DNA from 2 places in the Mesorhizobium sp. M6A.T.Ce.TU.016.01.1.1 genome. Region 1 is predicted to be linked to the other one. Evidence: predicted binding sites of a transcription regulator. Region 1 holds the regulator's gene; the other holds the start of a gene.
What was found. The regulator LexA, encoded in region 1, represses DNA repair genes until DNA is damaged. The targets are predictions, from matches to a motif close to TGTTCNNNNTGTGTTCNG.

Region 2: a site for LexA is predicted at 1,543-1,560, ahead of EOC94_RS14465 (DNA recombination protein RmuC). Genes of this name have one in related genera too.

The regions. Positions count from the first base shown of each region.
Region 1 is NZ_RZTJ01000007.1:173,446-177,658, forward strand. Features, by position in the region: gene EOC94_RS16050 (ComEC/Rec2 family competence protein) at 1-2,349, shown strand, start outside; gene lexA (transcriptional repressor LexA) at 2,343-3,080, opposite strand; gene glp (gephyrin-like molybdotransferase Glp) at 3,185-4,213, opposite strand, start outside.
Region 2 is NZ_RZTJ01000006.1:160,995-165,207, reverse strand. Features, by position in the region: gene EOC94_RS14470 (GFA family protein) at 1-237, shown strand, start outside; gene EOC94_RS14465 (DNA recombination protein RmuC) at 242-1,510, opposite strand; gene def (peptide deformylase) at 1,615-2,160, shown strand; gene fmt (methionyl-tRNA formyltransferase) at 2,170-3,105, shown strand; gene EOC94_RS14450 (N-acetyltransferase) at 3,102-3,611, shown strand; gene truA (tRNA pseudouridine(38-40) synthase TruA) at 3,630-4,213, shown strand, end outside.

The DNA of each region.
Region 1 (4,213 bases):
CTACCCGTTTCGCTGCCTGCGTCGCACCCCGGCATCCAGCCTCTCTCGCCGGACCGCTCCGCGCCAATACCGGCTCCAATACCCGGGCCTGTCGTTCATTTCCGCTGTCTTTCACTATCCGCTATCCGCAACAGCGTGGTTTCGGCGGCGGGCATGGAGCTCGACCGCGGCGTCGCCTTCCTGCTGGTGCCGGTTTTCCTGGCATCCGGAGTGATCGTCTATTTCTCGCTTGCCGTGGAACCGGACTTTCCGCAGCCCATTGCCGTGGTGGTCCTCACGGCATTGTGCGCAGCGGTCACGCGGTCATGGCGCAAAACACATTTGTGTTTCATGGCAGCGTTGCTGTGCGCGCTCGGTGTGCTCGCCGCCAAGGTTGAAACCTGGCGCGCGGGAACGCAGATGCTCGGTTCGGTAATCCAGACCCAACTCACCGGCCGCGTCGTCAGGCTCGACCAGATGGCGAACGGCCGGATCAGGCTGACCCTCGACGTGATATCGACCGCCCGGCCGACACTGCGTTATGCACCGGAACGTGTCAGGGTTTCGGCACGCAAAATTCCCGCTGAGATGACCGCAGGCTCGGTGGCAACCGGCTATGCAAGGCTTTTGCCTCCGACTGGCCCGGTTCGGCCCGACAGCTATGACTTCTCCTTTGACAGCTATTTCGCCGGTATCGGCGCCAGTGGCTTTTTCCTCGGCAATCCGAAGATCGTCGCTTCCGAAGATGCACCGTTAGCAGCGCGCCTTTCTTCGTCGATCGAAAAGGCGCGTGAAACCATCGCCGACCATATCAGGGACAGCATCGGTGGCGCCGAGGGGGAGATTGCCGCTGCGCTGATCGTCGGCGTGCGTACCGGCATCCCCGAAGAGATCAACGAATCGATGCGGCGCACCGGCATCTACCACATCATCTCCATTTCCGGCCTGCACATGGCGCTTGTCGCCGGCACCATCATGGGATTGCTGCGCGGCGCCTTTGCGCTGTTTCCCGATTTTTCGTCGCGCCGGCCGGTCAAAAAATATGCGGCTGCAGCCGCACTCCTTTCCATCGCTGCCTATCTCATTTTTTCCGGCATCGTGGTCGCGGCTGAGCGCAGCTTCATCATGCTGGCGGTAATGCTTGTCGCCGTGCTGTTCGACCGGGCTGCGCTCACCATGCGCAATCTTACGATTTCAGCCATCGCCGTCATCGTCGTGTCGCCGCACGAGGTGGTCGGCCCAAGCTTCCAGATGTCCTTCGCCGCGACCGCGGCTCTCGTGGGCGCCTATGCCGGCTGGTCCGACTATCGTGCCGACAAGGCCACGGCGCCGCCACAACGACGGTCACCGGCCGCTTTCGTCACGCGGAAGCTCGTCGCTGGAACAGGCACCATCGCCATGACCTCCATCATTGCCGGGAGCGCCACCGCGCTCTTCGCCATCTGGCACTTCCAGCGCGTCTCGCCGCTCAGTCTGTTTGCCAATCTGGCCGTCATGCCGATCGTCACGGTCGTCATGTTCCTGGCGGTCGTCAGCGCCTTGGCAATGCCTTTCGGCTTCGACGGACCTTTCCTCGACATGATGGGCAAGGGGCTGACGGCCATGATTGCAATATCGGGATGGATCTCCGAACGTTCGCCGGTCGATGCAGTCGGGCTGATTTCGTTGCAGTCGGTTCTGCTGGTGACGGTCGCCCTGGTCATCGCCACGATGGCGACGACATGGTTGCGGCTTGCGGCACTTCCCTTTGCGCTTGCCGGCCTGCTGACGATTTCCGAGACGCGAACCCCCGACGTGCTGATCTCGGAGGATGCGCATCTGGTGGCGCTGCCGATCGGCGGCGGCGAACTTGCCGTCAACCGGGTGCGCTCGAACGAATTCACCACCGACAACTGGAAACATGCGCTGACTTCAGCGACCATTGTCGAGCCGGAGACGTTCGAAAAAGGAGACGTGCGGTTCGACATCGCCGACCCGGCCGACCTGCCGCCGGGAGCGCCTTTCTATTGCACTGCCGGCCTGTGCCTCGCCCGGCATCCGTCCGGCGCGATCATCGCGCTCGCCGACGACCGCAAAATCGCGCGGCCAGCCTGTGCCTTTGCGGACTTGATCGTCATCGACGATGCCACGGCCTATTATAATCCCTGCCGCAACCCGCTGGTCCTCGTCGTGACCAAACGGCAGCTCGCTCGCATGGGCAGTGCCGCCGTCTTTTTCGATCCGCTATCGGCGACGACGCGCGCAGAAATCCGTTTTGCCGTCAAACAGCCATATAGGCCTTGGCATGAGCAGCGGAGATTTTCGCGCGAGGCGAGGGGCCTGCCGCCATACCGTAAGCCTGAGAAACCCAAGAAAGCTGCCGTTCAGTAACGTCGGATCAATCCGACGAGCTTGCCTTGCACCTTGACCCGGTCCGGCCCGAAGATGCGCGTCTCATAGGCCGGGTTGGCGGCTTCCAGGGCGATCGAGGCGCCCTTGCGGCGGAACCGCTTCAGCGTCGCTTCCTCCTCGTCGACCAGGGCGACAATGATCTCGCCAGGCTGGGCGGTGTCGGCGTTGCGAATGATGACCGTGTCGCCGTCGAAGATGCCGGCCTCGATCATCGAATCACCCTTGACCTCCAGCGCGTAGTGCGCGCCGCCTGTGATCATGTCCGGTGGCACCGAGATCGAATGCGTCTGGTGCTGGATGGCATCGATCGGCACACCGGCAGCGATGCGGCCCATCACCGGGATGGAGACAGTGGCAATGACGTCGTCGTCATTGCCGGCCGCAGGCATGCGAGACGGCGCCGGCTTGATCTGTCGGCCGAGGCTGCCCTGCCCAAGGCTGCCCTGAATGACGCTCGGCGAAAATTTGCGCGCCGCATTGAGGCCGGGCGCGATCGAATCGGGCAGGCGCAGCACTTCCAGCGCGCGGGCGCGGTTGGGCAGCCGGCGAATGAAGCCGCGTTCCTCCAGCGCCGTGATCAACCGATGGATTCCCGATTTGGACGCGAGATCGAGCGCTTCCTTCATCTCGTCAAACGAGGGCGGAATGCCGCTTTCCTTCAGCCGCTCGTGGATGAACATCAGCAGCTCATGTTGTTTGCGTGTCAGCATCGCGACCCCCGACAGAATCAGAAAAACAAACCCAGAACAAACACTATCTGTTCCAGTTGTGTTCCGCAACTGTTTAAAGTTTAATGAATGCGTTGACGTTTTGTTCAGCGTAGCATCAGCACGCTGCAGGCGGCACCTGTCGCGGCGGGGGGAGCGAATGGCTCGCGCACGATCAGCCCGTTGGCGTCGGCCAGCATTCTGAGCATCGAGGAATCCTGGATGCCGAACGGCGTCGCCTTGAGCGTGCCCGCGTCTTCCTTCACCACGGCGCGTACATAGTCCTGCCTGATATCGTTGGCCGCCATGGCGGCACCGAGCCGCGCCTGACGCATGTCCTGCCGGTAGGCGCGTCCGCCAAGCCGCGCAAGCAGCGGCTTCAGGAAGAGCTGCGTGCAGACCAGGCTCGCCACCGGATTGCCGGGCAGGCCGATGCAGCGGATGTCGCCCAGCCGGCCGAACATCAGCGGCTTGCCGGGCCGCATGGCGATCTTCCAGAAATCGAGCGTCATGCCTTCGCCGGTCAACACGTCGTGGACGAGGTCGTGGTCGCCGACCGAGGCGCCGCCCAGCGTGACGATGACGTCAGCCCCTGCGTTAACCGCCTTTTTCACCAGCGCGGCAATCGCCTCTTTGCGGTCGGGGGCGATGCCGAGGTCGAGCGCGCTGGCGCCGGCCGAGCGGGCCGCGGCAGCGACGCCATAGGCGTTGGACGAGATGATCTGGTCCGGGCCAAGGTCGCTGCCTGGCGGCAGCAATTCGTCGCCGGTGGCGATGATGGCGACCAGCGGCCGTTTCACCACGCTGACCTGCGGATGGTTGGCCGACGCCGCCAGCGACAACGCCGCCGGATCAAGCAGGCGGCCTTTCTCCAGCAGAACGTCGCCCTTCGAGAAATCGAGCCCGAGGCGGCGGATGTTGCGGCCTTCAACTGTCGACGCGGTCACTTCGATGCTGCCGCCGCCGAGGTCGCGGACATTCTCCTGGATGACGATGGTGTCAGCGCCTGCGGGAAGCGGCGCGCCGGTGAAGATGCGCACGGCCTGCGCCGGGCCGACTGTTCCGGCAAAGCCGCGTCCGGCCGGCGCCATGCCGATCACCGCAAGTGTTGCCGGCACGGAGGCGACATCCTCGGC
Region 2 (4,213 bases), on a different contig from region 1:
CCGAAGATCTACATCAAGACCGGGTCGAGCGGCGCCAGGCGCGCCCAGGCTTTTTGCGGCGAGTGCGGTTCGCATCTCTATGCCACGTCGGTCGGTGACGGACCGAAAGTCTACGGCATCAGGGTAGGCACGGCGCGTCAGCGCGATGAACTGGTGCCGAGACGGCAGTTGTGGCATCGCTCGGCGCTGCACTGGCTGCCGGACTTCGAAGGCACGACGATCATCGAGGAGCAGTAGCCTCTCAGTCGTCGTCTTCGACGACCCTAAGTCTCAGCTGACCGGTCTTGGAGTCGGCGACGCGCGCACCCGCATCGACCTTCGCGCCGTGTGTGGTCTCGGCCGATCCGGCGTCGCCCTCCGTCGGCTGCGCGCCGAACTCCAGCGCCTCGATCTTCTGGCCGCGCTTGGTCACCTTCGACGTCGAGACGAGGATATCGTCGATATCCTTGGCCGACTGGCCGAAATGGCTCTGCAATTTGCGCACCCGCTCGTCGAGGCGCGAGACATCCTCCATCAGCCGGATCACCTCGCCCTGAATCAGATGCGCCTGCTCGCGCATGCGGGCGTCCTTGAGGATCGCCTGGATGACCTGGATCGACAACATCAGCAGCGACGGCGAGACGATGACGATGCGGGCGCGGTGCGCCTTGTGGACAATCCCCTCGAAATTCTCGTGGATCTCGGCAAACACCGATTCCGACGGCACGAACATGAAAGCGGTGTCCTGCGTCTCGCCCTGGATCAGGTATTTTTCTGATATATCGCGGACGTGCACCTCGATGTCGCGTCGAAACGCTTGTGCGGCGACCTTCTGCAAATCGACACCTTCGGCGGCACGGATGGCGTTCCAGGCTTCCAGCGGAAACTTGGCGTCTATGGCAAGCGCCGGCGCGCCGTTCGGCATCTTCACCAGGCAGTCGGGCCGGCTGCCGTTCGACAAGGTCGCCTGGAATTCGTAGGCGCCGTGCGGCAGGCCGTCGGCGACGATCGCCTCCATGCGCGACTGGCCGAAGGCGCCGCGCGTCTGCTTGTTGGAGAGGATCGCCTGGAGCTGAACGACCTGGCCGGCGAGCGACTGGATGTTGCCCTGCGCGATATCGATGACCGCCAGCCGTTCCTGCAGCTTGGCAAGGCTCTCATGCGTCGATTTCGTCTGCTCGGTCATGGTCTGGCCGAGGCGGCCGGTCATCGCGTCGAGGCGTTGGCCGATCGACTGTGTGAGTTCGGCCTGCCGCGCCCCGAACACTTCGGCGATGGCGCCCATGCGGCCCTGCATCTCGGCCTGGCTTTGCAGGATGCCGGCCATCCGCGCCTCGGCGTCGCGGGCGTGGTCGGCGGCTTCCGCAGCCGCCACTGCACGCGCCTTGGCCGACCGCCACAGCGAGACGACCAGCGCCACGAACAGGCCCAGAAACAGGATCGCGCCGAATGCCAATGCGTGGCCGAGCGTGATCGTGGTGGCGCCGAGCCGGGCGATTGGTTCGGACAGGATTGATGTCAGGTCGTTCATATGGACAGCATAGATGATTCTCCCTGACGGCACAGATCAAAACGTGAACGGCGCTTCAATTGCCCCGGTTGACGCTTTCCGTGCGACGTCTTAGGTGAGACGCCATGTCGATCAAGCCTCTCATCATCCTTCCCGATCCCGTTCTGCGCCAGGTTTCGAAACCGGTCGAGCGCGTCGACGGCGCTTTGCGCAAGCTGGCCGACGACATGCTGGAGACCATGTACGATGCGCCGGGCATCGGCCTGGCGGCGATCCAGGTCGGCGAACCGTTGCGCATGCTGGTGATCGACCTCGCCAAGGAAGACGAGACGCCGGCGCCGCATGTCTTCATCAACCCCGAGGTCCTCGACAGCGCCGATCAGCGCTCGGTCTACGAGGAGGGTTGCCTGTCGATCCCGGATTACTATGCCGAGGTCGAGCGCCCCGCCGCCGTGCGTGTGAAATATCTCGATCGCGACGGCAAGCTGCAGGAGATCGAGGCCGAAGGGCTGATGGCGACCTGCCTGCAACATGAGATAGATCATCTCAACGGCGTTCTGTTCATCGACCACATCTCGAAGCTGAAGCGCGACATGGTGGTGAAGAAGTTCAAGAAGCTCGCCAGGGATAAAGCGCCGGGCAGCAAGGCGCCGGGCAAGTTGGTGGGATAGGGCTCAAAAATGCCCCTGCGCGTCGTTTTCATGGGCACACCCGAATTCTCGGTGCCGACACTGCGGGCGATCGCGGAGGCCGGGCATGAGATCGAAGCCGTCTACACCCAGCCGCCGCGCGCCGCCGGTCGCCGTGGGCTGGAACTGACGCCATCGCCGGTGCAGCGCGAGGCGGAGCGGCTGGGCATCGAGGTGCGGACGCCGGTGTCGCTGAAAAGCGAGGTCGAGCAGGAAGCGTTCGGCTCTTTGCGGGCCGATGTCGCCGTGGTTGTCGCCTTTGGACTGCTGTTGCCCAAACCCGTCCTCGAGGCGCCGCGGCTCGGTTGTCTCAATGGCCACGCGTCGCTGTTGCCGCGCTGGCGCGGCGCCGCACCCATTCAGCGCGCCATCATGGCCGGCGACACTGAGACTGGCATGATGGTGATGCGGATGGAGGAAGGCCTGGACACAGGCCCGGTGGCCATGGTTGAAAAGTGCACCATCGGGCCAGACATGACGGCCGGCGACCTGCACGATCGGTTGATGCTCATTGGTGCCGCGCTGATGGCGGAAGCGCTGGCACGGCTGGAACGGGATGCCCTGACATTTACCACGCAGGCGACGGTGGGGGTGACCTACGCCAAAAAGATCGATAAAGCGGAGACGCGCGTGGACTGGACGCGGCCTGCTGGCGAAGTCCACGATCATATTCGCGGCCTGTCGCCCTTTCCCGGCGCATGGTGCGAGACCGAAATCGGCGGCCGCCTGGAACGGCTGAAACTGCTTCGCTCGACGCTTTCGCAAGGCGCCGGCGAGTCGGGAGGAATTCTCGATGACCGCCTGACGGTCGCCTGCGGGTCAGGCGCCATCAGGCTGGTCGAAGTTCAACGTGCGGGCGGAAGGCCCATTGCCGCGCAAGAGTTTCTGCGCGGGGCCAAGCTCGAAAAAGGAACGAAATTCTCATGAGCATGATGTCGATACGCGCGGCGACGCCGCGGGACCGCGAGGCGATCCGCCTCGTCGAGGAACACGCATTCGGCCAGCAGGCGGAGGCCGGACTGGTCGACGCGCTGGTCACCGGCGGCGATGCCGTCGTCGAGCTGGTGGCGGACGAAGATGGGCAGGTGGTCGGCCACATCCTGTTTTCCAGGCTTTTCGTGCAGAATGGTGGCAAGAGCTTTCCAGCGGTGGCGCTGGCGCCTTTGGCCGTCGAGCCGTCGTTCCATGGCACCGGCATCGGCGGCGCGCTGGTCCGCGAGGCGCATATCCGCCTCAAGGACGCCGGCGAGGTGCTGGCGGTGGTGCTTGGCGATCCCGCCTATTATGGCCGCTTCGGCTACAGCCACGCACGCGCCGAAAAATTCGAGAGCGAATATCAGGGCGACGCGCTGCAGGCGCTGGCCTGGGGCGAGGCGCCTGAGACCGGCAAGCTGGTCTACGCTTCGGCCTTCGGCTCCGCGCTCGCCGCCTAACCTCATCCTGCTTTAGGAATGCCGCGTTTTCGCCTCGACATCGAATATGACGGCAGCCTCTATGCCGGCTGGCAGCGCCAGGCAGACCAGCCTTCGGTGCAGCAGGCGATCGAGCAGGCGATCGAGAAATTCTGCGGTGAGCAGGTCTCGCTGCGCGGCGCCGGCCGCACCGATGCCGGCGTCCATGCGACCGGCCAGGTAGCGCATGTCGATCTCGTCAAGGCGTGGCCCGATGACAAGGTGCGCGATGCGGTCAACGCCCATCTGCAAGCGGCCAAGGCGCGCATCGCCGTCCTCAAGGCGGCTGTCGTGCCTGATAGCTTCGATGCGCGTTTCTCGGCGACCGGCCGCCACTATCTCTATCGCATCGTCAACCGGCGCGCGCCGGCAGCGCTCGACAAGGGCAAGATCTGGTGGGTGCCGAAGCGGCTCGACGCCGAGGCCATGCACGAGGCGGCAAAAGTGCTGCTGGGGCGGCATGATTTCACTACGTTCCGCTCGACCCAATGCCAGGCCGACAGCCCGATCCGGACGCTTGATCGGCTGGATGTCAGTCGGCTGGGTGACGTGATCGAAGTGCGAGCCTCGGCGCGCTCGTTCCT